4 regions of the Pseudomonas sp. CLCA07 genome follow, and region 2 is predicted to be linked to each of the others. Evidence: predicted binding sites of a transcription regulator. Region 2 holds the regulator's gene; each other region holds the start of a gene.
What was found. The regulator FliA, encoded in region 2, starts transcription of late flagellar genes. The targets are predictions, from matches to a motif close to CTAAAGTTTNNNNNNNNNNNGCCGNTAA.
Positions count from the first base shown of each region.

Region 1: the regulator FliA is predicted to act here: its motif matches at 5,320-5,347, upstream of ACWGZX_RS08265 (flagellar protein MotY).
Region 3: the regulator FliA is predicted to act here: its motif matches at 2,265-2,292, upstream of motA (flagellar motor stator protein MotA).
Region 4: the regulator FliA is predicted to act here: its motif matches at 2,007-2,034, upstream of flgM (flagellar biosynthesis anti-sigma factor FlgM).

Region 1 is NZ_CM132131.1:1,810,297-1,817,949, reverse strand. Features, by position in the region: gene ACWGZX_RS08300 (molybdopterin oxidoreductase family protein) at 1-1,037, shown strand, start outside; gene grxD (Grx4 family monothiol glutaredoxin) at 1,135-1,476, shown strand; gene bfr (bacterioferritin) at 1,650-2,126, opposite strand; gene ACWGZX_RS08285 (bacterioferritin-associated ferredoxin) at 2,325-2,543, opposite strand; gene ACWGZX_RS08280 (peroxiredoxin) at 2,856-3,458, shown strand; gene rnt (ribonuclease T) at 3,533-4,210, opposite strand; gene pyrC (dihydroorotase) at 4,207-5,253, opposite strand; gene ACWGZX_RS08265 (flagellar protein MotY) at 5,413-6,318, shown strand; gene ACWGZX_RS08260 (argininosuccinate synthase) at 6,448-7,653, shown strand, end outside.
Region 2 is NZ_CM132131.1:1,305,459-1,313,111, forward strand. Features, by position in the region: gene ACWGZX_RS06035 (flagellar motor protein) at 1-386, opposite strand, end outside; gene ACWGZX_RS06040 (protein-glutamate methylesterase/protein-glutamine glutaminase) at 386-1,531, opposite strand; gene ACWGZX_RS06045 (chemotaxis protein CheA) at 1,581-3,827, opposite strand; gene ACWGZX_RS06050 (protein phosphatase CheZ) at 3,866-4,654, opposite strand; gene ACWGZX_RS06055 (chemotaxis response regulator CheY) at 4,677-5,048, opposite strand; gene fliA (RNA polymerase sigma factor FliA) at 5,216-5,956, opposite strand; gene fleN (flagellar synthesis regulator FleN) at 5,953-6,783, opposite strand; gene flhF (flagellar biosynthesis protein FlhF) at 6,900-7,653, opposite strand, start outside.
Region 3 is NZ_CM132131.1:3,686,071-3,693,723, reverse strand. Features, by position in the region: gene motB (flagellar motor protein MotB) at 148-1,182, opposite strand; gene motA (flagellar motor stator protein MotA) at 1,345-2,196, opposite strand; gene ACWGZX_RS17015 (HDOD domain-containing protein) at 2,363-3,907, shown strand; gene ACWGZX_RS17010 (rhodanese-like domain-containing protein) at 3,950-4,765, shown strand; gene asd (archaetidylserine decarboxylase) at 4,784-5,644, shown strand; gene serB (phosphoserine phosphatase SerB) at 5,786-7,000, opposite strand; gene ACWGZX_RS16995 (AhpA/YtjB family protein) at 7,136-7,653, shown strand, end outside.
Region 4 is NZ_CM132131.1:1,467,020-1,474,672, reverse strand. Features, by position in the region: gene ACWGZX_RS06760 (MFS transporter) at 1-221, shown strand, start outside; gene ACWGZX_RS06755 (flagellar brake protein) at 289-1,035, opposite strand; gene ACWGZX_RS06750 (flagella synthesis protein FlgN) at 1,128-1,595, opposite strand; gene flgM (flagellar biosynthesis anti-sigma factor FlgM) at 1,644-1,970, opposite strand; gene flgA (flagellar basal body P-ring formation chaperone FlgA) at 2,137-2,898, opposite strand; gene ACWGZX_RS06735 (chemotaxis protein CheV) at 2,980-3,912, shown strand; gene cheR (protein-glutamate O-methyltransferase CheR) at 3,959-4,786, shown strand; gene ACWGZX_RS06725 (hypothetical protein) at 5,013-5,285, opposite strand; gene ACWGZX_RS06720 (S-type pyocin domain-containing protein) at 5,282-6,994, opposite strand; gene flgB (flagellar basal body rod protein FlgB) at 7,503-7,653, shown strand, end outside.

The sequences.
Region 1 (7,653 bases), 500 kb from region 2:
TGTCCGGTCGTCCGGAGTACGGCGGTGAGTTGCCGGTGTCAGCCTTGGCCGAAGAAATGCACACCGAAGGAGAAGGGCAGGTCCGTGCCTTGATCACTGTCGCCGGTAATCCGGTGCTCTCGACACCCAATGGCCGGCAACTGGAACAGGCGCTGGATGGCCTGGAGTTCATGGTCAGCATCGACCTGTACATCAATGAAACCACGCGCTATGCCGACCTGATTCTGCCGTCGACCTCGGCGCTGGAAAACGATCACTACGACACGACGTTCAACATGTTCGCCGTGCGTAACGTGACTCGCTTCAACCGCGCGATACTTGCCAAACCTGAAGGTGCCCTGCATGACTGGGAGATCTTCGTCGGCCTTGCCAAGGCGTTTGCCGCCAGGACCGGCAAGGAATTGAAACCGACCATCGCGCCGGCGCAAATGATCGACCTTGGCTTGCGGATGGGGCTATATGGCGACGCTTCGGAACATAAACTCTCGCTGGCAACCTTGTTCGATCATCCTCATGGAATCGACCTGGGCGCACTGAAATCCAACCTCGCACCACGCCTGAAAACCACCAATCAACGAGTGCAGGCAGCGCCGCCGGCGATCCTTGCCGACCTTGCGCGCTTCGCCGCTCTAGAGGCACCGGTTGCTGATCAGTTGCTGATGATTGGCCGCCGTCATGTGCGCAGCAACAACTCGTGGATGCACAACTATCACCGTCTGGTGAAGGGCAAGCCACGCCATCAATTGCTGATGCACCCGGACGATCTGGCCAGTCGCGGGCTCAATGACGGCCAGCGCGTGCGGGTGAGTTCGCGGGTTGGCATGATCGAAGTGGAAGTGCTCGCCACCCTGGACATGATGAAAGGAGTGGTCAGCCTGCCGCATGGTTGGGGCCATGCGCGGCCAGGCGTGCAGATGACGATTGCCAGTGGCCAGCCGGGTTCCAGCGCCAACGACCTGACTGACGAGTGTCAGCTTGACGAGTTGTCGGGGAATGCGGCACTAAATGGCGTGCCTGTGACGGTGTCGGCGGCGTGATCGTGTCTGTCGGGCAGACCGAGCATGGCGCTCGGGTTTCCGTTACAATGCGCCACCGAGCCGACCTCTGAGTCGGAAAGTTCAGCCGAGGTGCTCCATGGATATCATCGAAACGATTAAAGAGCAGATTGCTAACAACACCATTCTGCTTTACATGAAAGGTTCGCCGAATGCCCCGCAGTGTGGCTTCTCCGCGAAAGCCGCGCAGGCCGTGATGGCATGTGGCGAAAAGTTTGCGTACGTGGACATCCTGCAGAACCCGGAAATCCGCGCCAACCTGCCAAAATACGCCAACTGGCCAACCTTCCCGCAACTGTGGGTCGGTGGTGAGCTGGTCGGTGGTAGCGACATCATGACTGAGATGGCTGCTGACGGTTCGTTGCAGGCCACCATCAAAGCCGCTGTTGAAGCAGCTGCGGCCAACAAGACCGAAGCCTGATTCGGTCTCTGTAGGAGCCGAGCTTGCTCGCGATGCAGGCGCCGCGGTTTAGCAAGAACACCGCGTCATCGTTCATCGCTGGCAAGCCACGCTCCTACAGGGGCATTAAAAAAGCCCCGCCTCTTTAAAAGAGTGCGGGGCTTTTTAGTGTTTCGAGTTTAGCGGGCGCTAACTTATTCGTCTTCGCCCATCTGCGATTGCAGATAGTTTTCAAGACCGACTTTATCGATCAGGCCCAGTTGGGTTTCCAGCCAGTCGATATGTTCTTCTTCGGACTCAAGAATGTCTTCGAGCAGTTCACGGCTACCGAAGTCGCCAACCGTTTCGCAATGAGCAATAGCGACTTTCAGATCGGCATGACCAATGCGTTCGATACGCAGGTCGCACTCAAGCATTTCCTTGGTGTGTTCGCCGATGTGTAGCTTGCCCAGATCCTGGACGTTCGGCAGGCCTTCAAGGAACAGGATGCGCTTGATCAGCTTGTCCGCATGCTTCATCTCGTCGATGGATTCATGGTACTCGTGCTTGCCGAGCTTGTTCAGGCCCCAATCTTCATACATGCGGGCATGCAAAAAGTATTGATTGATCGCGACCAGCTCATTGGCAAGGATCTTGTTGAGATGCTGGATGACTGTAACGTCGCCTTTCATGATGGGGTCCTGCCCTAAGTAGCTGTCTATAAGGCTGAGTTTGAGCCGCGTATGTAAGAGTGTCAAACCTAAGTTATTGAAACTTATATGAAAATTAATCGGAATAAGAATGTTTGTGTTCCGCGTCTAGGGCGTAAGCAGTTGATTTTCAGACATAAAAAAACCGGACATCAAGTCCGGTTCTTTGAAACTAAGTAATTAAGCGGCAGTAAATTCTACAGGGAAAGGTATGGCTGCCTGGGCCGATTGCAATTTGGTCAGGGTTTCGCGAACCACTTCCTTTGCAAGGCAGGCGCATTTGCCGCATTGGCTGGCTACGCCAGTGGCCTGACGGACTTCCTTATAGCTGCAGCAACCTTCATAGATTGCATCGCGGATTTGACCGTCGGTGACGCCAGTGCAGAGGCAGACATACATAAGTGAAAACCGTCGCTGGTTGTGACTCAATTGCGATGGATCTTAATGTTAACGAGAATGATTGTCAAAGTGCTTTCTGAAGGCTTCGCGTTAAAAGCGGACGTGACCGACGAACGGTTTTCATCCGGGTAATCTCCCGGTCACTGTAACAACGGTAAATTTACGCTCCTGCAAAAAACCGTTGAGGACAGCTCAAAAACGCCGTGTATGATGGTCGGTCCTTCGAAGGGGATCGTGTCACAGGGCTGTCGCCTGAGGGTGGCAGGCTGATGCGAATCCAGTTCTTCACGTTAATAGACCAGGAGATTTTCAATGAGCGTACTCGTAGGCAAACAAGCCCCGGACTTCACCGTTCCAGCTGTACTGGGCAATGGCGAAATCGTCGACAGCTTCACCCTGTCGTCGGCCATCAAAGGCAAATACGGCCTGGTGTTCTTCTACCCACTGGACTTCACCTTCGTTTGCCCGTCCGAGCTGATTGCTCTGGACAACCGCATGGCTGACTTCAAGTCCCGCAACGTTGAAGTGATCGCCGTATCGATCGACTCGCACTTCACCCACAACGCCTGGCGTAACACCCCGGTAAACAATGGTGGTATCGGCGAAGTTCGTTACACCATGGCTGCCGACATCAAGCACGAAATCGCCAAGGCCTACGACGTTGAGTCCGAAGGCGGCGTGGCTTTCCGTGGCGCGTTCCTGATCGACGACAAAGGCGTTGTCCGTTCGCAGATCATCAACGACCTGCCGCTGGGCCGTAACATTGAAGAGCTGGTCCGTCTGGTCGACGCTCTGCAATTCCACGAAGCGCACGGCGAAGTTTGCCCTGCCAACTGGAAAAAAGGCGACAAAGGCATGACCGCTTCGATCGAAGGCGTTGCGGCTTACCTGACCGAGAACGCTGCGGCGCTGTAAGCCCAAGCGTCAGGCAATAAAAAACCGGCCTCTGATGAGGCCGGTTTTTTTATGCGCGGGATAAATCAACAAGATCAGTCGTTGAAGTCTTCCCAGCCGCCCATTTGTTTCCAGCGATTGACGATGCCGCAGAACAGCTCTGCTGTCTTCTCGGTGTCATAGCGAGCCGAGTGAGCCTCGCGACCGTCGAAGTCGATATCGGCTGCCTGACAGGCCTTGGCCAGCACGGTTTGACCGTAAGCCAGACCGGCAAGGGTCGCGGTGTCGAAGCTGGAGAACGGATGAAACGGGTTACGTTTCATGTCCAGGCGTGCGACCGCTGCGTTGAGGAAGCCCAAGTCGAAGCTGCTGTTGTGGCCGACCAGAATGGCCCGTTTGCAACTGTTGGCTTTCAGAGCCTTGCGAATGCCACGGAAGATATCGGTCAGCGCGGCTTCTTCACTCACCGCCATGCGCAGTGGGTGATCGAGTTTGATCCCGGTGAATTCAAGCGCGGCCGCTTCGATGTTCGCGCCTTCAAAAGGCTCTACACGGAAGAAGTAGGTGTGATCGGGGTACACAAACCCTTTCTCGTCCATCGCGATAGTGGTTGCCGCAATTTCCAGCAGGGCGTCGGTGGCCGAGTTGAAACCACCGGTTTCTACGTCGACGACAACCGGCAGGTAGCCACGGAATCTGGCTGCCATCGGATGACGAGGACCACCTCCGCCGCTTTGACCGTCCTGTTCGTCGTCGAAATGGTCTTCACTCACGCGTGTTCCTCCAGCAGGCGCCAGCGCAGTTTTTCACCGGCGCGCAGCGGGATAACGGTCAGCTCGCCAAATGGCAGGCTGGTTGGGGCGGTCCACTCATCGCGAACCAGGGTAATGCGGTCGGTGTTCGCTGGCAGGCCATAGAAGCGCGGGCCGTAGAGGCTGGCGAAGGCTTCGAGCTTGTCCAGCGCGTTGCGTTGTTCGAACGCTTCGGCGTACATCTCGATGGCCGCATAAGCGGTGTAGCAACCGGCGCAGCCACACGCGGCTTCTTTGGCGTGCTGGGCGTGGGGTGCAGAGTCGGTGCCCAGGAAGAATTTTTCGCTACCGCTGGTGGCGGCGTCGAGCAGGGCTTCCTGGTGCGTATTGCGCTTGAGAATCGGCAGGCAATAGAAGTGCGGCCGAATCCCGCCCACCAGCATGTGGTTGCGGTTGTACAGCAGGTGATGCGCAGTGATGGTCGCGCCGACGTTGGCCGAAGCCTCGTTGACGAACTGCACGGCATCGGCGGTGGTGATGTGTTCGAACACCACTTTGAGCGTCGGGAAACGCTCGACCACACGACGCATGTGCTCATTGATGAAGATTTTTTCGCGGTCGAACACGTCGACATCGCCACGGGTGACTTCACCGTGAACCAGCAAAGGCATCCCGACGTCGGCCATGGCCTCAAGCGCAGGGAAGATTTTGTCGATGCTGGTGACGCCAGAATCCGAGTTGGTGGTCGCGCCGGCCGGGTACAGCTTGGCGGCGTACACGAAACCGCTGGCCTTGGCCTCGCGAATTTCTTCAGGCTGGGTGAGGTCGGTCAGGTACAGCACCATCAACGGTTCGAAGCGACTGCCGGCCGGGCGTGCAGCGAGAATCCGCTGGCGATAGCCATCGGCTTCAGCGGTGTTACGCACCGGAGGTACCAGGTTGGGCATGATGATGGCGCGACCAAAGGTGCGCGCGACATCCGCAACGGTATTGGTCAACACGGCACCATCGCGAAGATGAATGTGCCAGTCGTCGGGACGCAGCAGGGTCAGGCGGTCGGACATGAGGGAATTCCAGGCGGGTCAAACTCAGGGGAATGCTACCGGAAAAGACACTTGCAGGCACTCGCTATCAAGTTTTGCAGGAACTTACCGATATGAACGAGGTATGCCGTAAACATGCGTGTGTCGGTCTTTTTGTCGTAGAAGCCAGTGGAGCCTCCCGTGCGCCAGCGTTATTTAGCCTTGCTCAGTGTGTTTGCCAGCCTTCCTGCAATGGCGCTGACTTTCCAGACACCTCTGGAGAGCATCGAGTGGACGGTCGAAGGTGACAAGTTCGAATGCCGCCTGACTCAGCCGGTCACTGATTTCGGCTCGGGCGAGTTCGTGCGCCGTGCTGGCGAGCAAGCGACGTTTCGTTTGAATGCCTACAACTCAATGATCGGTGGTGGTTCGGCGACGTTGCTGGCGGCCGCCGCACCGTGGCAGCCGGGGCGGGGCGATATCAACCTGGGATCCGTCAGAATCGGCAGCGGCAATGTGCTGTTCAATAGCTCGCAAGCTCAGGCCGGGCGCTTGATCAGCGGATTGATCGATGGCCGCAGCCCGGTGATCCGGCATACTTCCGGCGATGGCCGGGTGTCGGAAGTGCGTCTGTTGCCGGTCAAGTTCAACAAGGCGTTCAGCGACTATCAGAGTTGCGTGGCGAAACTGCTGCCGAAGAATTTCGAACAGGTTAAAAGGTCCGAAATCGGTTTCCCGGGCGAAAGTATCGACCTCAGCCCCCAGGCCAAGGCGCAGTTGCAGGTGATGCTTGAGTTCATGAAGGCTGATCCGTCGGTGAATCATATCGAGCTTGACGGGCACTCCGACAACAGTGGCAATCGCCTGACCAACCGTGAGCTGTCACGCCGCCGCGCCTTGGCGGTGATGGACTATTTCAAGGCCAACGGCATTCAGGAATCGCAGATCACTATGCGCTTCCATGGTGAGCGCTACCCTGTGGCGCCGAACACCAACGCTGGCAATCGCGCGAAAAATCGTCGGGTTGCGGTGCGACTGGAGCGTGTGGCACCGACCGAGCAAGGCGCGCCGCAAATCGCTACGGGCGGTACTTCGGCAACTTCCTGACTCGCCGGTCATCGTCGCGCTCTCGACAGATTCTGTCGCTTCGTCGTCTTAAGCTGTCGCGCCTCTGTAAATTACCGCGTTTGAGCGGTAGACTTCCCGGCTTTCCGTAGAATCCCGTGGAGTGATGGCATGGCGGACGTAAACAAGGTCGTTCTGGCGTATTCCGGCGGCCTGGACACTTCGGTGATCCTCAAGTGGCTGCAGGATACTTATAACTGTGAAGTGGTGACGTTCACTGCTGACCTGGGTCAGGGCGAAGAGGTCGAACCTGCGCGCGCCAAGGCGCAGGCCATGGGCGTCAAAGAGATCTACATCGACGACTTGCGCGAAGAATTCGTGCGTGATTTCGTTTACCCGATGTTCCGCGCCAACACCGTTTACGAAGGCGAGTACCTGTTGGGTACTTCCATCGCTCGTCCGTTGATCGCCAAACGCCTGATTGAAATCGCCAACGAAACCGGCGCTGACGCCATTTCCCACGGCGCTACCGGCAAGGGCAACGACCAGGTTCGTTTCGAACTGGGCGCTTACGCCTTGAAGCCAGGTGTGAAAGTGATCGCTCCGTGGCGCGAATGGGACCTGCTGTCCCGTGAAAAGCTGATGGATTACGCTGAAAAGCACAACATCCCGATCGAGCGTCACGGCAAGAAAAAATCCCCGTACTCGATGGACGCCAACCTGCTGCACATCTCCTATGAAGGCGGCGTGCTGGAAGACACCTGGACCGAGCACGAAGAAGATATGTGGAAATGGACCGTCTCCCCGGAGAACGCTCCAGACAAACCGCAGTATCTGGAACTGACCTACCGTAACGGCGACATCGTTGCACTGGACGGCGTCGAAATGACCCCGGCCACCGTGCTGGCGACCCTGAACCGTATCGGTGGTGCACACGGTATCGGTCGTCTCGACATCGTCGAGAACCGTTACGTGGGCATGAAGTCCCGTGGCTGCTACGAAACCCCAGGCGGCACCATCATGCTGCGCGCTCACCGTGCGATCGAATCGATCACGCTGGACCGCGAAGTGGCTCACCTCAAAGACGAGTTGATGCCGAAATACGCCAGCCTGATCTACACCGGTTACTGGTGGAGCCCTGAGCGTCTGATGCTGCAACAAATGATCGACGCGTCCCAGGCCCACGTGAACGGCGTGGTTCGCCTGAAGCTGTACAAGGGCAATGTGATCGTTACGGGTCGCAAGTCTGACGAATCGTTGTTCGATGCCAACATCGCAACCTTCGAAGAAGACGGCGGTGCTTACAACCAGGCCGACGCGGCGGGCTTCATCAAGCTCAACGCCTTGCGTATGCGCATTGCTGCGAACAAAGGCCGG
Region 2 (7,653 bases):
TCGAGAATGCTGCGAATCGCTTCCGGTTCGGCACCGTCAACCAGCAACTGCAGACCTTTGCGCGAGTAGCTGTCGGGTTCGGCATCAGCCACCCCTTCCAGGCCGAGCAAACCTTCCTTGCGGGCGGTCAGGCTCCAGTTCACCACGCGATCAATGCCGCCGGCCAGGTCAACGCGAGGCGGAAACAGAATCCAGCCAAGGATTTGCATGGCGCGCTTGAAGGCGCTCATCGGCGATTGCAGCAACGCTGCGCCGATGGTCCCACCGAGGACGATCAGCGCTGCCGGTCCGTTGGCCAGTGCGCCGAGGTGGCCGCCTTCAAGGTAGTTGCCGCCAATGATGGCGACGAACGCCATGATGATGCCGATAAGGCTTAAAACATCCATCAGATACAGGCCTCGACAAGGTGCTTGCCAATATCTTCCAACCCGTAGATCGCGTCCGCGAGGTCGGCTTTGACGATGGCCATCGGCATGCCGTAGATCACGCAACTGGCTTCATCCTGAGCCCAGATCGCACTGCCGCTCTGCTTGAGCAGGCGAGCGCCTTCGCGACCGTCGGCGCCCATGCCGGTCAGAACGACCGCCAGAACTTTGTCGCCGTAGGACTTGGCGGCCGAACCGAAAGTGATGTCCACGCTCGGTTTGTAATTCAGACGCTCGTCACCCGGCAGAATTTTCACCGCGCCACGGCCGTCGATCATCATTTGCTTGCCACCCGGTGCCAGCAACGCCAGGCCAGGGCGCAGGATGTCGCCATCCTCGGCTTCCTTGACGCGGATGCGGCAGAGCTTGTCCAGGCGTTCGGCGAAGGCTTTGGTGAACGCCGCCGGCATGTGCTGGATCAACACGAGCGGCGCCGGGAAGTTGGCCGGCAACTGGGTCAGGACCCGTTGCAGCGCAACCGGACCGCCGGTGGACGTGCCGATGGCAACCAGTTTGTAGGCTTTGCGTTTCGGTGCGGGCGACGAGGGGGCAGACGGAGCTGTGGTGTGTGTGCGGGCCGGTATCGGTGCCGGCGCTGGGCGCGACGGTACGCTGCTGCCGTAACTGCTGACGCTTGCTGGCACAGGCGCTGGCGTCGGGACTGGCACGGCGACAGGGGTCGGTGCGCTGTAGGTATTGGCGCGACGGTTACTGCGCGAAATGCTGAGAATCTTCTCGCACAGCAGTTGCTTGACCTTCTCCGGGTTACGGGAAATGTCTTCGAAATTCTTCGGCAGGAAATCGACGGCGCCGGCGTCCAGCGCATCGAGGGTGACCCGGGCGCCTTCGTGGGTCAGCGACGAGAACATCAACACGGGCGTCGGGCAGCGCTGCATGATGTGTCGAACAGCCGTGATGCCATCCATCATGGGCATCTCGTAGTCCATGGTGATCACGTCTGGCTTGAGGGCCAGGGCCTGATCGATCGCCTCTTTTCCGTTGGTCGCCGTACCGACGACCTGGATATTCGAATCCGCTGAAAGAATTTCCGAGACGCGGCGGCGGAAAAACCCCGAATCGTCCACCACCAGGACTTTGACTGCCATAAACACTCCATTAGACGGAGCGAGGCTCAGTCGCCCCGCTCCACCAGAATCAAATACGCCGCGTGGCGTAACGCTTGAGCATGCTCGGTACATCGAGAATCAGCGCAATACGGCCGTCACCGGTGATGGTGGCGCCCGACATGCCCGGGGTTCCCTGGAGCATTTTGCCCAATGGCTTGATGACCACTTCTTCCTGGCCCACCAACTGATCGACAACAAAGCCGATCCGCTGCGTGCCCACCGAAAGGATCACCACATGGCCTTCGCGCTGCTCTTCGTGAGCGGCGGAGCTGACCAGCCAGCGCTTGAGGTAAAACAGTGGCAGCGCCTTGTCGCGCACGATGACCACTTCCTGGCCGTCCACCACGTTGGTGGTCGACAGGTCGAGGTGGAAGATCTCGTTGACGTTCACCAGCGGGAACGCAAACGCCTGGTTGCCGAGCATGACCATCAGCGTCGGCATGATCGCCAGGGTCAACGGAACCTTGATGACGATCTTCGAGCCTTGGCCCTTGGTCGAATAGATGTTGATCGAACCGTTGAGCTGGGAAATTTTGGTTTTCACCACGTCCATGCCCACGCCACGACCCGACACGTCGGAGATCTCGGTTTTGGTCGAGAACCCTGGCGCGAAAATCAGGTTGTAGCACTCGGTGTCGCTCAAGCGATCCGCTGCGTCCTTGTCCATCACACCGCGTTTTACCGCGATGGAACGCAGGACGTTCGGGTCCATGCCTTTACCATCATCGGAAATCGACAGCAGGATGTGGTCGCCCTCCTGTTCCGCCGCAAGGATCACCCTGCCACCACGGGACTTACCCGACGCTTCGCGTTCTTCCGGCGACTCGATGCCGTGGTCGACCGCGTTGCGCACCAAGTGGACCAGCGGGTCGGCCAGAGCCTCGACGAGGTTCTTGTCGAGGTCGGTTTCTTCGCCGACCAGTTCCAGGTTGATTTCTTTCTTGAGCTGGCGAGCCAGGTCTCGAACCAGACGCGGGAAGCGCCCGAACACCTTCTTGATCGGTTGCATCCGGGTCTTCATGACCGCGGTTTGCAGGTCAGCCGTCACCACGTCAAGGTTCGATACAGCCTTGGACATGGCCTCATCAGCACTGTTGGCACCCAAGCGAACCAGGCGGTTACGCACCAGTACCAATTCACCCACCATGTTCATGATTTCGTCGAGGCGCGCGGTATCGACTCGCACCGTGGTCTCGGCTTCGCTGGCCGGTTTTTCCGATGGCGGCGCGGCGGGAGTACGGGCCGGGGCTGATGCAGCGGCGGCGACCGGTTTCGGCGTTTCGGCTTTCGGCTCAGGCGCCTTGGCAACCGGTGCCGGTGCGACAGCCTTGACGACTGGCGCTGCAACGGAAGAACCGGCAGAACCTGTGCCAACTTCGCTGAACTTGCCTTTGCCGTGTAATTCGTCGAGCAGCGCTTCGAACTCGTGATCGGAGATCAGATCGCCGCCCGCCGCGGCTGCGGTTGGCGCAGCCGGCACCGAAACCGTAGCAATGGCCGACTCCAGCGCATCCACCGCAAAGTTGCCTTTGCCGTGCAGCTGGTCGAGCAGTGCTTCAAATTCGTCGTCGGTAATGTCGCAGCTGTCGCCTGCTGCTTTCGGGGCTGCAGGTGCGGCTGGCGTAGCGACCACGGCATCGACAGCGAACTGGCCTTTACCGTGCAGCTGATCGAGCAACGACTCGAACTCGGCATCGGTGATTTCGTCGCTGGCAGCGGCATCGTTGACCGGCGTTGGTGCAGCAACCGGAGCTTCGGCCTCAGCCTTGACGGCGTTGAGCGAGTCCAGCAGTTGTTCGAATTCGTTATCGGTGATGTCGTCCGACTCACTTTCAGCAGCAGGTGCTTGCGCCACTTCAGCAACCGATGCTTGTTCATCAGCTGTTTGCGGCTCGGCCAGACGGGCCAGAGCCGCCAGCAATTCAGGTGTCGCAGCCGTGACCGGGCTACGCTCGCGGACTTCGCCGAACATGCTGTTCACCGCGTCCAGCGCTTCAAGGACCACGTCCATCAGTTCCGAATCAACGCGACGCTCACCCTTGCGCAGGATGTCGAATACGTTCTCGGCGATGTGGCAGCACTCCACCAGCTCGTTGAGCTGGAGGAAGCCGGCGCCCCCTTTTACAGTGTGAAAACCGCGAAAAATTGCATTGAGCAAGTCCGCATCATCCGGTCGGCTTTCCAGCTCGACCAGCTGTTCGGACAGTTGCTCTAGAATCTCGCCGGCCTCAACCAGGAAATCCTGAAGGATCTCTTCATCGGCGCCGAAGCTCATTAAGGGGGGTGCTCCTAAAGGTCTAAAAACCTGAAAACCTAAAATCCAAGACTGGATAGCAAATCGTCCACATCGTCCTGACCGGACACAACGTCTACTCTTTTATCGGCATGAATCTGCGGACCTTCACCCTGAGAGAGATGTTTTTGCGGATCTTTTTCAGCCAGCATCGATTCACGGTCATGTTCGATACCCGCAAAGCGGTCTACCTGGCTGGCCATGAGTACGAGCTTGAGCAGGTTGCTTTCAACTTCGGTGACCAATTGGGTCACGCGCTTGATGACCTGACCGGTGAGGTCCTGGTAATCCTGAGCCAGCAGGATGTCGTTGAGGTTGCTCGACACCCTGCGGTTGTCTTCGGTGCTGCGTGCCAGGAAACCGTCGATACGGCGGGCCAGTTCGCGGAACTCTTCAGCGCCGACTTCGCGGCGCATGAACCGTCCCCAATCCGTGCTCAACGCCTGGGCTTCGTCAGCCAGGCTATTGACCAGCGGCGTGGCGTTTTCCACCAGATCCATGGTGCGGTTGGCCGCGGCCTCGGTCAGCTTGACCACATATCCCAGACGCTCGGTGGCATCGGTGATCTGCGACACTTCCTCGGCTTGCGGCATGTTCGGGTCAATCTGGAAATTGACGATCGCGCTGTGCAGCTCGCGAGTGAGCTTGCCCACTTCCTGGTACAGGCCGCGGTCACGGGTCTGATTGAGCTCATGGATCAATTGCACAGCGTCGCCGAACCTGCCTTTTTCAAGACTCTCGACCAGTTCGACTGCATGTTTTTTCAGGGTCGTTTCGAAATCGCCCTGTGAAGATTCTTTATGCTCCATAGCTCCCCCGTGGCGCAGTGGATCAACCGATGCGTTCGAAAATCTTCTCGATTTTGTCTTTCAACGCCTGGGCCGTGAAGGGTTTGACCACATAGCCGTTTACACCGGCCTGGGCCGCTTCGATGATCTGCTCGCGCTTGGCTTCAGCAGTCACCATCAGCACCGGCAGGTGCTTGAGCTTTTCATCGGCGCGCACGTGGCGCAGCAAGTCGATACCGGTCATGCCAGGCATGTTCCAGTCGGTCACCAGAAAGTCGATGCTTCCGCTATTGAGAACCGGAATGGCAGTGGTGCCATCGTCGGCCTCGACCGTGTTGGTGAACCCAAGGTCACGCAACAGGTTTTTTATGATCCGCCGCATCGTTGAGAAGTCATCAACGATGAGGATTTTCATGTTCTTGTCCAATTCGACCTCCAAGCAGTCTTAAACGCGCCCAGCACCTGGACGCGCCATTTCAATCAATCCGGCAATGCATTCGATGACTGTCTGGAGCACAACAGATCGCGACCGGTGCCGTTGAAAACCGCACCAGCCTCGTTCGCAGTGTCCCCACACTGCCTTCAGCGCGCTCGCCACTCCCCCAAACGCCCCCGCAAACGGGCCGCGCACTGGCTGTGTAACTGGCTGACCCGCGATTCGCTGACCCCCAGGACCTCACCGATTTCCTTGAGATTCAACTCTTCGTCGTAGTACAGCGCCAACACCAGTCGCTCACGCTCCGGCAAATTGGCAATCGCGTCCGCCAGCGCAGCCTGAAAACGTTCATCTTCCAGATCGCGTGACGGCTCGAGATGAGCACTCGCGCCATCCTCGTGCAGCCCTTCGTGTTCGCCGTCCTGCAACAGATCGTCGAAACTGAATAAGCGGCTGCCCAGGGTGTCGTTCAAAATCCCGTAATAATCGTCGAGACTCAATTGGAGTTCGGCCGCAACCTCGTGATCTTTAGCGTCACGGCCGGTTTTAGCTTCAATAGAGCGAATTGCGTCACTGACCATGCGGGTATTTCGGTGGACCGAACGCGGTGCCCAGTCCCCCTTGCGCACTTCATCGAGCATGGCGCCGCGGATTCGTATGCCCGCGTACGTCTCGAAACTCGCGCCTTTGCTGGCGTCGTATTTGGTCGACACTTCAAGCAGGCCGATCATCCCGGCCTGGATCAGGTCTTCAACCTGGACACTGGCTGGCAGACGGGCCAGCAAGTGGTAAGCAATGCGTTTAACCAGTGGCGCGTAACGCTCGATCAGCTCGTACTGCGCGTCACGTGCCGACATCTTGTAGAGGTTGTAGCCACTGGCTGTCATAGGACGGGTCCCGCGGTCTGCTGCACGAGCCGCTCGACAAAGAATTCCAGGTGCCCACGCGGGTTGGCAGGCAATGGCCAGGTATCGACTTTTTGCGCGATGGCCTTGAACGCCAGGGCGCACTTGGAACGCGGGAAGGCTTCATAAACGGCGCGCTGCTTCTGGACGGCCTTGCGCACGCTTTCGTCGTAAGGCACCGCGCCGACGTACTGCAGGGCGACGTCGAGGAAGCGATCAGTGACCTTGGTCAACTTGGCGAACAGGTTGCGACCTTCTTGCGGGCTCTGGGCCATGTTGGCCAGGACGCGGAAGCGGTTCATGCCGTAATCGCGGTTAAGCAGTTTGATCAGGGCGTAGGCGTCGGTAATCGAAGTCGGTTCGTCGCAGACCACCAGCAAGACTTCTTGCGCTGCACGAACGAAACTGACTACCGAGTCACCTATACCCGCGGCGGTGTCGATCACCAGGACGTCGAGGTTGTCGCCGATGTCGCTGAAGGCCTGGATCAGGCCGGCGTGTTGAGCCGGACTCAGGTGAACCATGCTCTGTGTGCCGGAGGCCGCCGGAACGATTCGAATACCGCCTGGGCCCTGCAACAGAACGTCGCGCAGCTCACAGCGGCCTTCAATCACGTCAGCCAGGGTCCTTTTGGGTGTCAGTCCCAGCAGGACGTCGACATTCGCCAGGCCCAGGTCAGCGTCCAACAACATGACGCGACGGCCGAGTTCGGCCAGGGCCAGTGACAAATTCACTGACACGTTAGTCTTGCCGACGCCACCTTTGCCGCCGGTCACCGCGATCACCTGTACGGGATGCATGCTGCCCATGTTATTTCTTTACCTTGTCTTGCATAGACGGAGGCCACATTACTGGCTGCGCGTTCGCTAAAGGAACAATGCATGGCAGGCCATCGATGTAGGTACAAAAACTGTTCATTACTACCTTAGCCGACCTGCTTGGTCGGGCTGTGGTAAATGTCAGCGAACATATCAGCCATGGCTTCTTCGCTGGGTTCTTCCTGCATTTGCACACTGACGGCGCGGCTGACCAACTGATGACGACGCGGCAGATGCAAATCATCCGGAATCCGCGGGCCATCGGTCAGATAGGCCACCGGTAACTCATGACTGATCGCCAGGCTTAACACCTCGCCCAGACTTGCCGTCTCATCCAGTTTAGTCAGGATGCAGCCAGCGAGCCCGCAACGCTTGTAACTATGATAAGCGGCCGTTAGAACCTGTTTCTGGCTGGTGGTTGCCAGCACCAGATAATTTTTTGATTTGATGCCACGTCCGGCCAGGCTTTCGAGTTGCATGCGCAGTGCCGGATCGCTGGCCTGAAGACCCGCAGTATCAATCAGCACCACGCGTTTACGCAGCAGTGGTTCCATTGCCTGAACCAGGGACTGCCCCGGATCGACGTGGGTCACCGACACATTGAGAATCCGCCCGAGCGTCTTGAGCTGCTCCTGGGCGCCAATGCGAAAGCTGTCCATGCTCACCAGCGCGATATTCTGCGCGCCGTACTTGAGCACGTAGCGGGCGGCGAGCTTGGCCAGGGTGGTGGTCTTGCCCATGCCGGCAGGACCGACCATGGCAATCACGCCGCCCTCTTCCAGTGGTTCGATTTCCGGTGTGGCGATCATCCGCGCCAAGTATGCCAGCAACATGCGCCAAGCCTGACGAGGCTCATCAATG
Region 3 (7,653 bases), 2.4 Mb from region 2:
CCGACCTCAGATCGACGCGGGAGAATGGCCGACAATCTCCCTCACAAACGACAGGCACAAAAAAGCCGACATCACTGTCGGCTTTTTTGTACTGCTTTTCTGATCCCGATCATTTTCGTGACGCCACGAAAATGATCGGTAGCATGGTCACTGTTTCGGTGGCTCACCCGGTTTCGGTGCCGGGTTTTCGAAGATGTTCAAACGTTCGCGAAGCTCATGGGCCGGCAGCGGTTCTTTATCCGCCGGCAATGCGTTCGGATCGACTGGCTTGGTCGGCACTTCGCCCGGACCGCCCTGCCCTGGTGTTGGCGCCGGCTCTGGCGCGGGTTCTGCACCTTGCGAACCTTCGATGGCACGCTGGGCTTTCTTGGTCAGCACCACAATGTCGATCCGGCGGTTGACCGGATTGAACGGGTGCTCACGGTCGAACAGCGCCGACGAGGCATAACCGACCACCCGCGCCACCTGTTGATCCGGGTAACTGCCGGCGACCAGCGCACGGCGAGCAGCGTTGGCACGGTTGGCCGAGAGTTCCCAGTTGCCGAAGTCACCGGTGCCCGAGTACGGTTTGGCATCGGTGTGGCCGCTGATGCTGATCTTGTTCGGCACCGCTTTGATGGTGTCGGCCATGGCCAGCAGGATGTCTTCGAAATACGGCTTCAGACGCGCACTGCCGGAATCAAACATCGGGCGGTTTTCGGCGTCCATGATCTGGATGCGCAAACCGTCTTGAGTGATCTCGAACAGGATCTGGTCCTTGAATTTCTGCAACTGCGGATTTTCATCGACCTTGTTCTGCAACTCTTGCAGCAACAACTCCAGGCGCTCTTTCTCAACCTGCTCGGCCAAGCCTTCGACCTGTTCGGTGTCGATGGTGACGCGGTCTGGCTGCGGCTGCGACTTCACTTCGGGGTTGAGGGTTTTCTCTGGCGCCAGGGTCGGCGAGCCGCCCAGATCGATGATGTACGGCGTGCCACTTTCGGTAAAGCCGACCGGGTCTTTGAAGTAACCGGCGATGAGGATTTTCTGTTCCGGTGTTGCGGTGGACAGCAGCCACAGCACCAGGAAGAACGCCATCATCGCCGTCGCGAAGTCCGCGAAAGCGATTTTCCAGGAACCGCCGTGATGCCCGCCCGCGTATTTCTTGACGCGCTTGATGATGATCGGCTGGTTATTTTCCATACAGAGTGCTCTGTCTCACAAATACTGTTCCTTTTTGACGGTGCCTGTTGTCGCCATACGGCGTTGCCGCTCCTCGCCATAGCGAGCTATGACTCGTCGCGGCGCCTTGTCTGGCAACAACAGTCACTCGCCAAAAAAGGAACGTATTTGCAAAACAGAGCACTATCGACCGCGAACCGCTTGTTCCAGCTCAGCGAAGCTAGGACGGTGCGCCGGGTACAGAACCTTGCGACCGAATTCCACGGCCAGCGATGGTGGCATGCCGGACGCCGAGGCCACCAGCGACGCCTTGATGGCTTCGTAGACGTTCAGCTCTTCCTTGGCATCGTGGGCCAGAGCATGGGCCAGCGGGCCAAAGAATCCGTACGCGGCGAGAATACCGAAGAAGGTACCTACCAGTGCCGCACCGACGTGCACGCCGATCATTTTTTGATCGCTATCACCCAGGGAGGCCATGGTCACCACGATACCCAGTACCGCCGCGACGATACCGAAACCCGGCATGGCGTCAGCGATGCCGTTTACCGCGTGGGAAGGGTGATCCAGATCTTCCTTGAGGCTGGTCAGTTCCATGTCGAACAGGCCTTCGAGCTCATGGGGTGCCATGTTGCCGGAGGACATGATGCGCAGGTAATCGCAGATGTACGCGGTCATGCGTTCATCTTTGAGCACCGCCGGGTACTTGGCGAAGATCGGGCTCGCCGCGGCATCTTCGATGTCGCCTTCGATGGCCATCATGCCTTCGCGGCGGCTTTTGTTGAGGATCTCGTAAATCAACCCCAGCACTTCAAGGTAGAAGGTGTGGTTGAAACGCGAACTGAACATCCCGAAGGCTTTCTTCAGAACGTGCTTGACCATATGGCCAGGGTTGGCCTGCAGGAATGCGCCCAGGGCCGCACCACCGATAATCATCACCTCGAAAGGCTGAATAAGGGCGGCAATCTTGCCGTGGGAGAGCACGTATCCGCCAAGCACGCTTGCGAATACGACGATGATGCCGAGAATTTTAGCCATAGGTAGGAAAACACTTACTGAGTCGGGTTCAAGGTCATATTCGGAAGTTGAAAAATCTCTACTTCTCCTTATCGGCAAAACTGCGCCAGACTATAGCCCGTTCAAGCGAAAAGCTAATTTAGCCTACTCCGGGCATAGGTAAGGCAGACGATGATTGCGTCCAACCATGGCTAACCAAACGAACATTGCAACTCAAAAACCGACCACGCTTGAAGGCTGGGTCAAGCTTCTCGATGGCGTGCGCCTGCCGGTTCCGCAAGTCAGCCATGACCGTGTCTGCAAGGCCATCGCCGATAACCGCAGCTCGCTTCGCGATATCGCAGAGCTCATGCAAGACAGCCCGGCCCTGGCCTTGAGCATCATTCGTGAAGCCAATCGCCACACCCATGGCAGCATGACCGAGCCTGCGGAAAACCTTGAAGTAGCGATCAATCGCCTCGGTTTGAAGCGCACCGAAGAACTGCTCGCCCGCCTGCCCGTAGAGCCCCTGTCACAGATCCCGATTGCGTTGCGCCAGTTGCAGTTGCAGTTGATCAGCCAGCACGCGACGCAACAGGCCAATGGTTTTTTTGCCAGTCGCCTGGCGCGGCTGTGGCAGGACATTCACTGGGGCAGCCTGCTGTTTCTCTCGCCACTGTGGCCCATGGCGCTGACCCATCCGCAATTGCTTGAAGAGTGGGAGCTGCGGGTCATCCATAAAGGCGAATCGGCACGCAACGTCGAAAAGCAGTTGTTTGGTGTGCGCCTGCTGGATATTTGCCAGACCCTGGTGAGCCTCTGGCGCCTGCCGATCTGGGTGGAACAGGGTTATCGCCTGCTGCTGACCGAGCAGCGCGAGCTGGTCAAAGTCCTGCGCATCGCCCGCGACAGCGATCATCCCTTGCGCCAGCAAAACCGCCTCGATGACGATCCGACTCTGCGTCGCTGGCTCAATCAGCCGGCCAATACCGTGCTATTGGCCAACGGCCTGGCGCTGTCGGCACAACAGGCGTGGGACAGCCCTCACAGCGCGCGCTGGCAATACCTGACCAGCCTTTACCTGCAAATGCCCATGGCCGAGGTGCAGCAGCAATTGCACCAACAGGCGGCCAACAGCGCCCGGCTGCATGCCATGCCGGAACTGTGGCACCCCGCTGTATCGCTGCTCTGGCCGCCTGGCATGAACCGTGTCCACGCCGGGCTGCTACCAGCACCGGCGCCGACCACCGAAGACCTGGCGAAGTGGCGCAGCCAATGCGCCGAGTTGCTGGTGGAGCCAAGCCCCTTCACCAACGCCATGCACTTGACCACCTCCGCCCGGGACGCTCTGGTCGCGTGCGGCATGCGCCGAGTGATGATCTTGATGGCTGACCGCACGCACGCCAATCTGCGGGTGCATCAGATTGCCGGATTGCCGAAAGAAACGGCCGGGCTGAATTTCGTGGTGAACCAAAGCAACGTGCTGCAACGTTTGCTCTCGCAACAAGCGCAGGTGCGCCTGACACCGGCCAACAACGCCCAGTTTTCGGCCTTGTTGCCTCCCAGCCTGCGCGCGCAGTTCCGTGGCGAACACCTTTTGCTGCGCTCGCTGATCAATAATGGTCGGGTGATCATGGTGGTGGTGGCGGATCAGGGCGGCGGACCGTTCTCGGAAATCACCGTGCAAGCCTTCGGTAAAACCGCGCAGTGCATCGAGAAATCCCTGCACACCTTTAGCCACCGCGGCCAATGACGCTGCGCTACAATCTTCCCTTTTGTGCTCTGGAGACCTCACATGTCTGACTTCTCTGGCTTGCCGCTGGTGATCGAGCCGAGCGACTTGCTCCCTCGCCTTGAGTCCCGCGATCTGATTCTGGTGGACCTGACCAGCAGTGCCCGTTACGCCGAAGGGCATCTTCCCGGCGCGCGCTTTGTCGATCCGAAACGCACGCAACTCGGCCAGGCGCCTGCGCCGGGGCTGATGCCACCGAAAGCGTCACTCGAAGCGTTGTTCGGTGAGCTGGGACACAATCCCGACGCGGTGTACGTGGTGTATGACGACGAAGGCGGCGGCTGGGCCGGGCGTTTTATCTGGCTTCTGGACGTCATCGGTCACCGTAAGTACCACTATATCGACGGTGGCCTGCCAGCCTGGCTGGCAGAAGGCATGCCCATGTCGATCCAAATCCCGCCCCCCGTTGGCGGCCCGGTGGCATTGACGCTGCACGACGAACCCACCGCTACCCGCGAATACCTGCAAAGCCGTCTCGGCGCCGCCGACCTGGCGATCTGGGACGCACGCGGGCCGCTGGAGTACTCCGGCGAGAAAGTGCTGGCGGCCAAGGGCGGGCACATTCCCGGCGCCGTCAATTTCGAATGGACCGCAGGCATGGATCAGGCGCGCAACTTGCGCATCCGCACGGACATGCCGCAGATCCTCGAACAGCTCGGCATCAGCAAAGACAAAGAAGTGATTACCCACTGCCAGACTCACCACCGTTCTGGCTTCACCTATCTGGTGGCCAAATCCCTCGGTTATCCGCGGGTCAAAGGCTATGCCGGTTCCTGGGGCGAATGGGGCAACCATCCCGACACGCCCGTAGAGATTTAAGGTTTTTAAGGACAGTTAATGAATAAGCGTCTGTTTATCCTCAGCCAATACCTGTTGCCTCATCACTTGCTCTCGCGACTGGCCGGCTGCATTGCCGAATGCCGCGTGCGCTGGTTCAAAAACGCCTTTACCGCCTGGTTCGCCAAGCGTTATCAGGTGGACATGTCCCAGGCCCTGGTCGAAGACCTGACCGCCTACGAGCACTTCAATGCGTTCTTCACCCGCGCCTTGAAAGACGGCGCTCGCCCGCTCGACGAAACTCCGGGCGCCATTCTCAGCCCGGCCGACGGCGCAGTCAGCCAGCTCGGCCCAATCGAACACGGTCGCGTGTTCCAGGCCAAGGGCCACAGCTTCAGCGTGCTGGAGTTGCTGGGCGGCGACGCGGCCAACGCCGCACCGTTCATGGGGGGTGATTTCGCTACAATTTACTTGTCGCCGAAGGACTACCACCGCGTGCACATGCCGCTGGCCGGCACCCTGCGTGAGATGGTCTACATCCCGGGCCGAATCTTCTCGGTCAACCAGACCACCGCCGAAAACGTTCCGGAGCTGTTCGCTCGTAACGAGCGTGTGGCATGCATTTTCGACACTGAGCGCGGGCCGATGGCCGTGGTGCTGGTAGGCGCGATGATCGTTGCGTCGATCGAAACCGTCTGGGCCGGGCTGGTCACGCCGCCGAAACGCGAGCTGAAAACCTTCCGCTACGACGAAGCCGCCCGCGCGCCGATCCACCTGGAGAAAGGTGCGGAATTGGGTCGCTTCAAACTGGGTTCGACCGCTGTCGTGCTGTTCGGGCCAGACCAGGTGAAATGGGCCGAAGAACTGGCGGCCGGTTCGCCGGTGCAGATGGGCCAGGGCATGGGCCTGCCAAAGGCCTGATCCGCTGACCCAGAATCACTTTAACCTGTGGCGAGGGGGCTTGCCCCCGTTGGGGCGCGTAGCGCCCCCCCTAAAATCGGTGGCCGCTGCGCAGCCAAACGGGGGCAAGCCCCCTCACCACAAAGACCGACTCAGACGATTTCAGAGCTGTCCGTCGCGATCGCGGAAGCCCAGCAGATACAGCACGCCATCCAGCCCAAGGGTGGAAATCGCCTGCTTCGCCGACTGTTTCACCAGCGGCTTGGCCCGGAACGCCACACCCAACCCGGCAATCGCCAGCATCGGCAAATCATTGGCGCCGTCACCGACCGCAATGGTCTGCTCCAGTCGCAATCCTTCCTTATGGGCCAGCTCACGCAGCAAGTCAGCCTTGCGCTTCGCATCGACAATCGGCTCGACCGCAACACCCGTGACTTTACCGTCGACCACTTCCAGTTCGTTGGCAAATACGTAGTCAATGCCCAGCTTGGCCTGCAATTGCTTGGCGAAGTAGGTAAAGCCACCCGACAGAATGGCGGTCTTGTAGCCCAGACGCTTGAGTTCGGCGAACAGGGTTTCAGCACCTTCGGTCAAGCGCAGGGAAGCACCGATCGAATCCAACACGCTGACATCCAGACCTTGCAGCAACGCCAGACGTTCTTTGAAGCTCGCGCGAAAGTCCAGCTCGCCGGCCATCGCTCGCTCGGTGATTTCCGACACCTGATCGCCGACACCCGCCGCCTTGGCCAGTTCGTCGATCACTTCAGCTTCGATCAGGGTCGAGTCCATGTCGAACACCGCCAGGCGACGGTTGCGACGGAACAGCGAGTCTTCCTGAAAGGCGATGTCGACGTTCAGTTCCTGCGCAACGCTGAGGAACTCGGCCCGCAGCGCCTGCGGATCAGCCGCTTCACCACGCACGGAAAACTCGATGCAGCCCTTGCCCTTGTCAGCCGGGGTGTCCAGCGGCATGCGTCCGGACAGACGATCGATGTGATCGATGTTCAGACCATATTTGGCGGTGATCGAGCTCACGGCCTGCAATTGCCCGGCAGTCACTTTGCGGGTCAATAACGTCACGATGTGGCGTTTCTTGCCCTGATTGCCGACCCACTGCTGATAATCCTCTTCGGACACTGGCGTGAAACGGACCTGCTGATCGAGCTTGTATGCCGTGAACAGGATGTCCTTGAGCACTGACTTGCCTTGCTCGGTATCCGGAATTTCAACCAGGATGCCAAACGACAGAGTGTCGTGGATCACCGCCTGACCGATGTCGAGAATGTTCACACCACCCTGGGCCAGAACGCCGGTAATGGCCGCAGTCAGACCCGGACGGTCGACTCCCGTGATGTTTATCAGGACGATTTCGCGCAAGGCGCACCCCCGCAGGTGGAAAAAAACCGCATTCTACCCACTTTCAGTGACCATCGGGCACCGTGAGCGCTTTGACGGTCTAGGGCCTGTCGCTATACTGCGCGTCAACTCCACGGACAAAAGAGCCGAGCTCAAGTGAACCGGCCTACGCCAGTAAAAACCGACAACTTCTTTCTGCTGATCTTCCGGGCACTGCGCCACCGCCGTGTACCGATTGCATTGCGCATCGCCAGCCATAACGTGATCCTGGTCGCCCTGGCCCTGGTGATCTACGCCGGCGTGATGGGTTTGCAGTTCAAGCAGGCCATGCACGAGCAGGCAGATGCGCTGGGCGAAAGCCTGACCACGCAGACCGCCACCTCCGCTACGGAGCTGTTGGTGTCCAACGACATCCTCAGCCTCAATGTGCTGCTCAACAACCTGACCAAGAACAAGCTGGTGGCCCACGCCGCTATCTATAGCGTGGATAACCGCATCCTCGCCGAGGCCGGTCAGCGTCCCAAGCACAGCCTGCTGGGCGAAGCCGAGGGCATGTACCAGAGCAAGATCACGTTCCAGGACGTGACCGCCGGGCAACTGCGCATCAGCCTGGACATGGACCAATTCCAGCAGCCAATGACCATCAGCCTGCAAAGCATGGGCATTTTGAGTGC
Region 4 (7,653 bases), 160 kb from region 2:
ACGATGCGCCGCTGCATCACGTGGCCATGCCGGACAGCATGTCGAGTTCGCCGCTGGTGGCGTGTCTTGACCCGCGTGTCGATGAGCAGGTCGTGCAGGAGCAGATGCACAGCCCGCCCCATCCGGAGTCGGATTCAGAGCCGGAACCGGAAGCAGATCCGACGCCACCGGACGATCCGGACTCAGGACGCGAACAAAGTTTTACTGAAGCCAGACCCTGACTGTTGATGCATAAAAAAACGGGCAGTCACCGCAAGGGACTGCCCGTTTTTTTGTTGACGCGTCGTATCAGAAGTCGTCTTTGTCGAAGCGCCGTGCTTCACGCTGAAGCTGGTACACGAACCGCTCGACCTGACGCTGCACCATCCCGCTCATGTTGTGAAAGCGGATACCGGCGAAGGTGGTGGAGATCTTTTCTTCGAAGTGCAGGTAACGCAATTCCGCTGGTGTGGTCATGCTGCCGAAGGGCAGAGCGGCAACGAAGCGGTCGTAGACCTGACCCAATTGCAGTTTGCCAGTGATGTCACCGTCAAAGCGCAGCTTGCAGCCTGTGGCGGAAATATCCAGCAGCTTGCCGCTGATCGGCGATTTGAGCTTTTCACCGCCCAGTTCGACCTCGACCAGTTGCGCCAGCTTCAATGCCGCCCGGAAGGCGTTGCGGCGCTGGTGGTAAACCACTTGGTCGGGGAGTTTGCCGCGATAGCAGCGCGTATTGTCGGATTCGTCAATGCTCAGTGGACCGTTGCTTTCCCAGGCGATGCGCACGCCCTCGTGGAAGCCTTCGACCCGAAACGATTCGCCCGCCAGCAGATAGCGTTCGCCATCGCGGGGCACCATTTCGTCCAGGGCGATCATGTCGGCGTCACGATCGACATCTACCAGATAGCTCTGGAAACGCTGATTGCGTTCATGGAACGTAATAATCAGCGGGTCATGACTCTCTTGTAGTTGCCGAAGGTTGCCAGCGATCTCCATTGGTGTGGAAAGCACTTTGGGTGGCTGTGGAGCATCTTCCGCGTTTAAGGCATTGGACACGGTTCATCATTCTCCGGACAAAATATGTTTGCGCATTGCCAGTATATTGCCAGCATGTGGCGCGCCTAGATAGAGCGAACTCATCAACAGGTTCAAGCCTGACTGAGCGGGCGTGGCTTCGCTAACTTGGAGGTTGATCCGCGAGCATCGTAAAGCGCGGGTGGTTCGCCGCCGGTGAGAATCTTCAGCTGATTGGCCGTGGCGGCCTGCTGAATCAGGATCGACTGGCCATTATTGACATTGATCGTTTGGCACTGAGTCAGCAGGGCTGTCAGCGCGTCACTCTGCTCCAGCAGCTGCTCACCGACGCTTGATTGGCTGGCGAGTTGCTCCAGGCCTTGGCGATTGGTGGGCAGGTTGAGGCTGGCGAGGATTTCGCTGCGTTTGCGGCCATGCTGTTCGAGCAGAATGATCATTGCCTGTTTGCGCGCCAGAATGTCTTCGAGCAGTGGCATGTCGCGACCATGCAAGGCGAGGGACTCGGTTTGCAGTAATTCCAGCAAGTGTTGCGCTGGAGCAAAGTCGTCGATGATCAGTTGCAGTAAATTAGTGTCGTGCATGGCTGGCCTTGGGTTTTAAGCGTCCAAAAGCCTGGCGCAGGCCGTGGCCTAGCGCTGGGCTTCGAAGTTGAGCAGTTTGCTGGCTACACGGTTGCTGTCGACTTTATAGCTGCCATCGGCAATCGCTGCTTTCAACTCGGCCACGCGGGCGTTGTCGACGGCAGGCTGATCGCGCAGCTTGTCAGTGACCTTCTGCAACTGCTGAGCCTCATTGCTGAGGTGTACCGATTCCCCGCTTTTGGCGGTACTGGCCTGTTCGGCCGGGGTATTCAGCGGCGCGGATTTGCCGGCTTCGGCAGTGTCCTTGTTGGCGCTGGTACGCGTACTGCCGGTAAGTGACGAGGAACTGTTCAAACGGCTGAAATCGATGACCATGATAAAAAACCTCTGGGAATTTGGACGCTTGCCATGTTTTCGGCTCTCCCTGCAAAAACTTTAGGCCCATTTATCAATGAGCATGCATGCGCCAGCGCATTTCCTGCGTGCGGCACAGTTTAGGGAACAGCCACGGTCAGCGCCATGTTTTCACCCACAGAGATCTCTACATGGCCACTTCCACCTGGCCCGGCGCGATGACCTGCGCCTTGATGACCCGTTGGGAGTTGAGGTTTTTCACCCGAATCTGTTCACGCAAGCCTCCATTCGACAGGGCTTCGCCCGGCATGCGCACGCTGAGCGTACCACTGCGGGCGGTAATCACCACTTGGTCGCCCTTGGTGATGACTTCGGCCTGTTCGAGATGAACCTGCGTCAGGACCTGATCGGTGACCGTTGGTCGGGTCAGTTTCTGTCCGATCGCCTGATCCATAGAGGTGAAGTACCCCTGGCTGATCAGGCTGATGTCTCGTTCGCGCAGCACCACGTCACCCGGCTCGATAAAGCCGGCTCGCTTGAGCGGCCGAGTGGTGGTGACGACGTCGCGAAACAGGCGGACTTGAGCGGGTACGAAGACAGTCCAGGGGGCGGTGCTGTCGCAACGGACCTTGACCGTGACCCGGCCAATCGGGGTCGCCGGGCTCTCTAAAGTGGCTGTCAATTCCCTGTCGCACAAGGGCATGCGCAGACGCGGGTCGAGCTGATTGACCTGAATCTCATAGCGACCTTCGGTTTGGCTGGTCGCCAAATAGTCTTCGACAGTGAACTCAAGAAAGCCCTGAGTGACGCCGATAAGCATGTCAGGCAATGTAACTGCGTCAGCAAGGGCAGGGCTGCCAGCGTTGAACAGGCAAACGGCCGATATCGCGCAAAGCCATTGGCGAGCGATTGATGTCAGGCGTCGAAAAAATGTCGGTTCTGTGTTCATAAGCGTTAAAAAGCAAGCGCCGTGCCGTTTCGTGATGAAAGCGCGTCGCAACACACTCAAGCGTTGTGTAGGAGTCGGTGCATGGCTGGTGTAATGGATGCGGTAAACCAGCGCACGCAACTGGTAGGGCAGAATCGCCTTGAGCTGTTGTTGTTCCGTCTCGACGGCCAGCAGCTTTATGGGATCAATGTGTTCAAGGTTCGGGAAGTGCTGCAATGCCCCAAACTCACGCTGATGCCCAAATCCAGTCCTGTCGTGTGCGGTGTGGCAAGTATCCGGGGGGCGACCATTCCGATTCTTGATCTGGCGATGGCGACCGGCTCCGGCGCGTTGAAAGATCAAAGCAGTCCGTTCGTGATCATCACGGAGTACAACACCAAGACCCAGGGTTTCCTGGTGCGCTCGGTGGAGCGCATCGTCAACATGAACTGGGAGGAGATTCATCCGCCACCTAAGGGCACGGGACGCGATCATTACCTGACGGCAGTGACGCGGGTCGACAATCAGCTGGTCGAAATCATCGACGTCGAAAAAGTGCTGGCGGAAGTAGCGCCGACACCGGAAGCGATTTCGGTCGGTGTGGTCGATGTCGAAACCCAGCATAAGGCCTTGTCCTTGAAGGTCTTGACGGTCGATGACTCGTCGGTGGCGCGCAAACAGGTGTCTCGTTGCCTGCAAACCGTCGGCGTTGAAGTGGTGGCGTTGAACGACGGCAAGCAAGCGCTGGATTACTTGCGCAAGCTGGTCGACGAAGGGAAAAAGCCGGAAGAAGAGTTCCTGATGATGATTTCCGACATCGAGATGCCGGAGATGGACGGGTACACGCTGACGGCCGAGATCCGCAACGACCCTCGCATGCAAAAGCTTCATATCATCCTGCATACTTCGTTGTCGGGGGTTTTCAATCAGGCGATGGTCAAGAAAGTCGGTGCCGATGACTTCCTTGCCAAGTTCCGTCCTGATGACCTGGCATCCCGGGTAGTCGACCGGATCAAAGCAGCAGACAACAGCTAGGGGCCTTCTGCCCCCGGTGGTTCACACGATTTAAGAGGCGGCATCTTTGTCTACGGGTAATTTGGATTTCGAACAGTTCCGGGTCTTCCTGGAAAAAGCCTGTGGCATTTTGCTCGGTGAAAACAAGCAGTATCTGGTCTCGAGCCGTCTCAACAAACTGATGGAACAGCAGGGCATCAAGTCGCTGGGTGAGCTGGTCCAGCGTATTCAGACCCAGCCACGCAGCGGTTTGCGCGAGATGGTGGTGGATGCCATGACCACCAACGAAACCTTGTGGTTTCGTGACACCTATCCCTTTGAAGTGTTGAAGAACAAAGTGTTGCCGGAAGCCATCAAGGCTGCACCCGGACAGCGCTTGCGGATCTGGTCGGCGGCCTGTTCGTCGGGTCAGGAACCGTACTCGCTGTCGATGTCCATCGATGAGTTCGAACGCGTCAACCTGGGCCAATTGAAGATGGGCGCGCAGATTGTGGCCACCGATCTGTCCGGCACCATGCTGGCCAACTGCAAGACCGGCGAGTACGACAGCCTGGCGATTGGCCGTGGTCTGTCGCCCGAGCGCCTTCAGCGTTACTTCGACCCGAAAGGGCCGGGGCGCTGGGCGATCAAGGCGCCGATCAAGAGCCGGGTGGAGTTTCGCTCGTTCAACTTGCTGGACAGCTACGCAGCTCTGGGCAAATTCGACATCGTGTTCTGCCGCAACGTGCTGATCTACTTCTCCGCCGAGGTGAAGAAAGACATCCTGTTGCGCATTCACAGCACGCTCAAGCCAGGTGGCTATTTGTTCCTCGGCGCTTCCGAAGCGCTGAACGGTTTGCCGGATCATTACCAGATGGTCCAATGCAGCCCGGGGATTATTTACCAGGCGAAGTGATTTGTTGGCGTCACCAAAAAACGGGAATCCTCAGGGGCTAATGCCGATCAGTTAAGCCCTTTCGCTTGACCTTTGGCCGCAAGAAATCAAAATCCGATGCCTGTATCGGCATCGGATTTTTTTTCATGTGCAGTTCAAGCCCGTCATCAGATCAGGGGTCCGGACATCCTTGAACAATAGATATTGCTTGTCGCCCTCCCATGAAGATGACAGGCGCTTGGCAATATCAATCAAAAGTATATTTCCCCTCTACCATGAATATCGGTTCTCTCCAGTTAGGGCCCCTCCTAATCCCGGTTCCATCCATTTTTACAAATCCAGCGTCACGCATTTTCCAAACAAGATGCAATAATCCCATGTTGTCTCCCACATGCGCCCAACTAGCCCGATTATAAAGCCCGTCAAGCCGAGGAAGATCGATACCTAGTTCATTTTTGGTAAGAAATAGAATTACCTCTTCAGGTTTCTCGTTGAGCACGATGGTTGTTATGACACTCATTGCTTTGCCCCTCCCAACTGTTTGTATTCTCTCTCTGTCTGCTTGTTATCTGCTTCTATAGCTTCAGGCGTGTAGAGCAACTCAAACTCACCCTTTAGTTTGTAGTCTTCTAGTGTCGCGGCGTGAGTATTATTCCAAATGACACCGCCATCATTCGGCTTTACACCATCCGCCACACCTAATGCTCTGAAACGTTCAAGCTCTCTCAGTTCATGAGTATAGAAACGTTTGTCGATAGCCGTAGTTATCAATTCACCTCGCAGAATTTTTTCCAATCGGTCAGCCATGATGGCATTGGCGTCCGAAGGGTCGAAGCGGCCCGTATGCAATTTGACAAGGTCAATACCCGCTTTCGTCACGGTAGCATTGGTCCAATCCAAATCCAGAATTGGACCTCCAGCTTTGGCAGGATTGAAAAATCGACCGCTGTACTTCCCTCTCGTGGTAGCCCCTTCATAAGGACTATTGAAAACAATGTAAATCGGCGGCAAGCCGCTGTTGACCGGAAAGCAGTAAATACAATCCCTGAAGTCGGGTAACTCGAACGCAGGCAATGGTTCGGGCCGCACGAGTAGTGGCAACAGTTCAACGCCACTGTAATGCGGTACTTCCACTGGTCTAGCAGGTGAAGTTGTCGAACTGCTTTCCCAGTGGATAATTGGAAAACCGAGGGTGATGGGCGGTGTGTCGGCGGAGGTGAAACTGTAGCTGTTAGTCTTCTGGTCGAACTCCAGCGCCCGAACTGGCACCGCTGATGAAATGCTCCCTCCCGCCGGTGTTGCAACGAGGGTGTATTGGCCAAGGTCACCATAAATCCGGTAGGGAAGATCGATGGTTCCTTCGGTAGCGGCGATTTCATTCAGGTTAGACGGTGCATCTGGCAAGACGGTACTACCAGATAGTTTGAGAGCCGTTTGAGGATAACGCTCGCCGTTACCCAGAGCGGGTGAATAGAGCAAAGCCCCGATCCCAATCGCCGTCGCTCGACTGAGAAGTACGTCCCCCAGCCCTGTCAACAACAAAATGCTTTTACGGATGGCTGCCTCGAAGGTCCAACCGTCCGCGTTTTGGAGAGTAGCGGCACCCGCCACAGTGACCACCTGCGCGGATTGACTAAGGGTTAAATTGAAACTGTAGGCAGTTTCACCTCTAGCCAAGGCAGAATGGATCGCAGCATCTATAGCTGGAGAAGCGTCCTCTAAAATGGAAACAGCCTCGACAAGGATTCGTTTAATGTAGGCGGCTGTCAGAGATTTCAGAAAGTTTTCGTAATAGGCTCGGCGCTCCTCCTCGTGTTCTACTGTATCCAAATAAGCCGCGAATAACTCGGCACTTTCCATACTGTCCAATGACAATGCATCTATGCCAAAAAAGCTATCTGCTTCATACCAGCTGCTACTCATTCTAATTTGTTGCAGGAGCTTGACAATAATGGCTTTCTTTTTTAAGGCGTCCTCCAGTTTATTGAATGGGTGGGTATCAGTAGACGAGCCTATGCGCCCCTCTATTTCATTTCGCACGCCCGACGTGCCATTCGAAAAAACACTTCCTATCTGATCTTGCACCGAATGTGCTATGGCTACCAACTGTGCATATGCGTCGCGCTCTTGGTTGATGGTTTCAATTTTGTGAGCCACAGTAATCGTCGGAATAGCTCCATTCCAATTCAGAGCGCTGTCAAAATTTGATATATCGATAGATTTTTGCATGCGGCATTCCTTGCCATGATTTGAATTCCAATTAGCAGAAGCGCCTAGTTATGCTGCAACAAGGGTGCCACATCAACAGTAGAATATTTACTGGTGATGTCATGATTGAAGATTGGGTAATTACAATGTGAACGATACCTGTAGTAAAATTTCTTACATTAAAAAATCCGATTTCAGGCAGAATTCTTGATGCATTCTGTAGAGAAAATATCGGATTAAAACTTAGTTGATAGGACTATTGTCTATCAGTGAAGCCCCGAAACAACAGGTAGCGGCTGGCGAAGACTGTATTTGGCTGCGTAGCAGTCATCGCCAGCTCCTACAACGACCGGCGCACGATTCGAGAAAGCGGCAGAAAAGCGGCAGATGGCGGAGACCGGTTGCCGCTTTTCTGGCATTGCCGCCTTGCCTGTCCCCGCAAAGCCCCGGTTTATGGGCTTTTTTTATTTGGCACGCCGCTTGCTATGTCTCTGTTACGAAAAATCAGGTCACCCGAAGGTTTCCCGACATGAGCATCAGCTTCGATAAAGCGCTCGGTATCCACGAACAAGCCCTGGGCTTCCGCGCTCAGCGTGCCGAAGTCCTGGCCAACAACATCACCAACGCCGACACCCCGAATTACAAGGCTCGGGATCTGGACTTCTCGAAAGTGCTCGCCG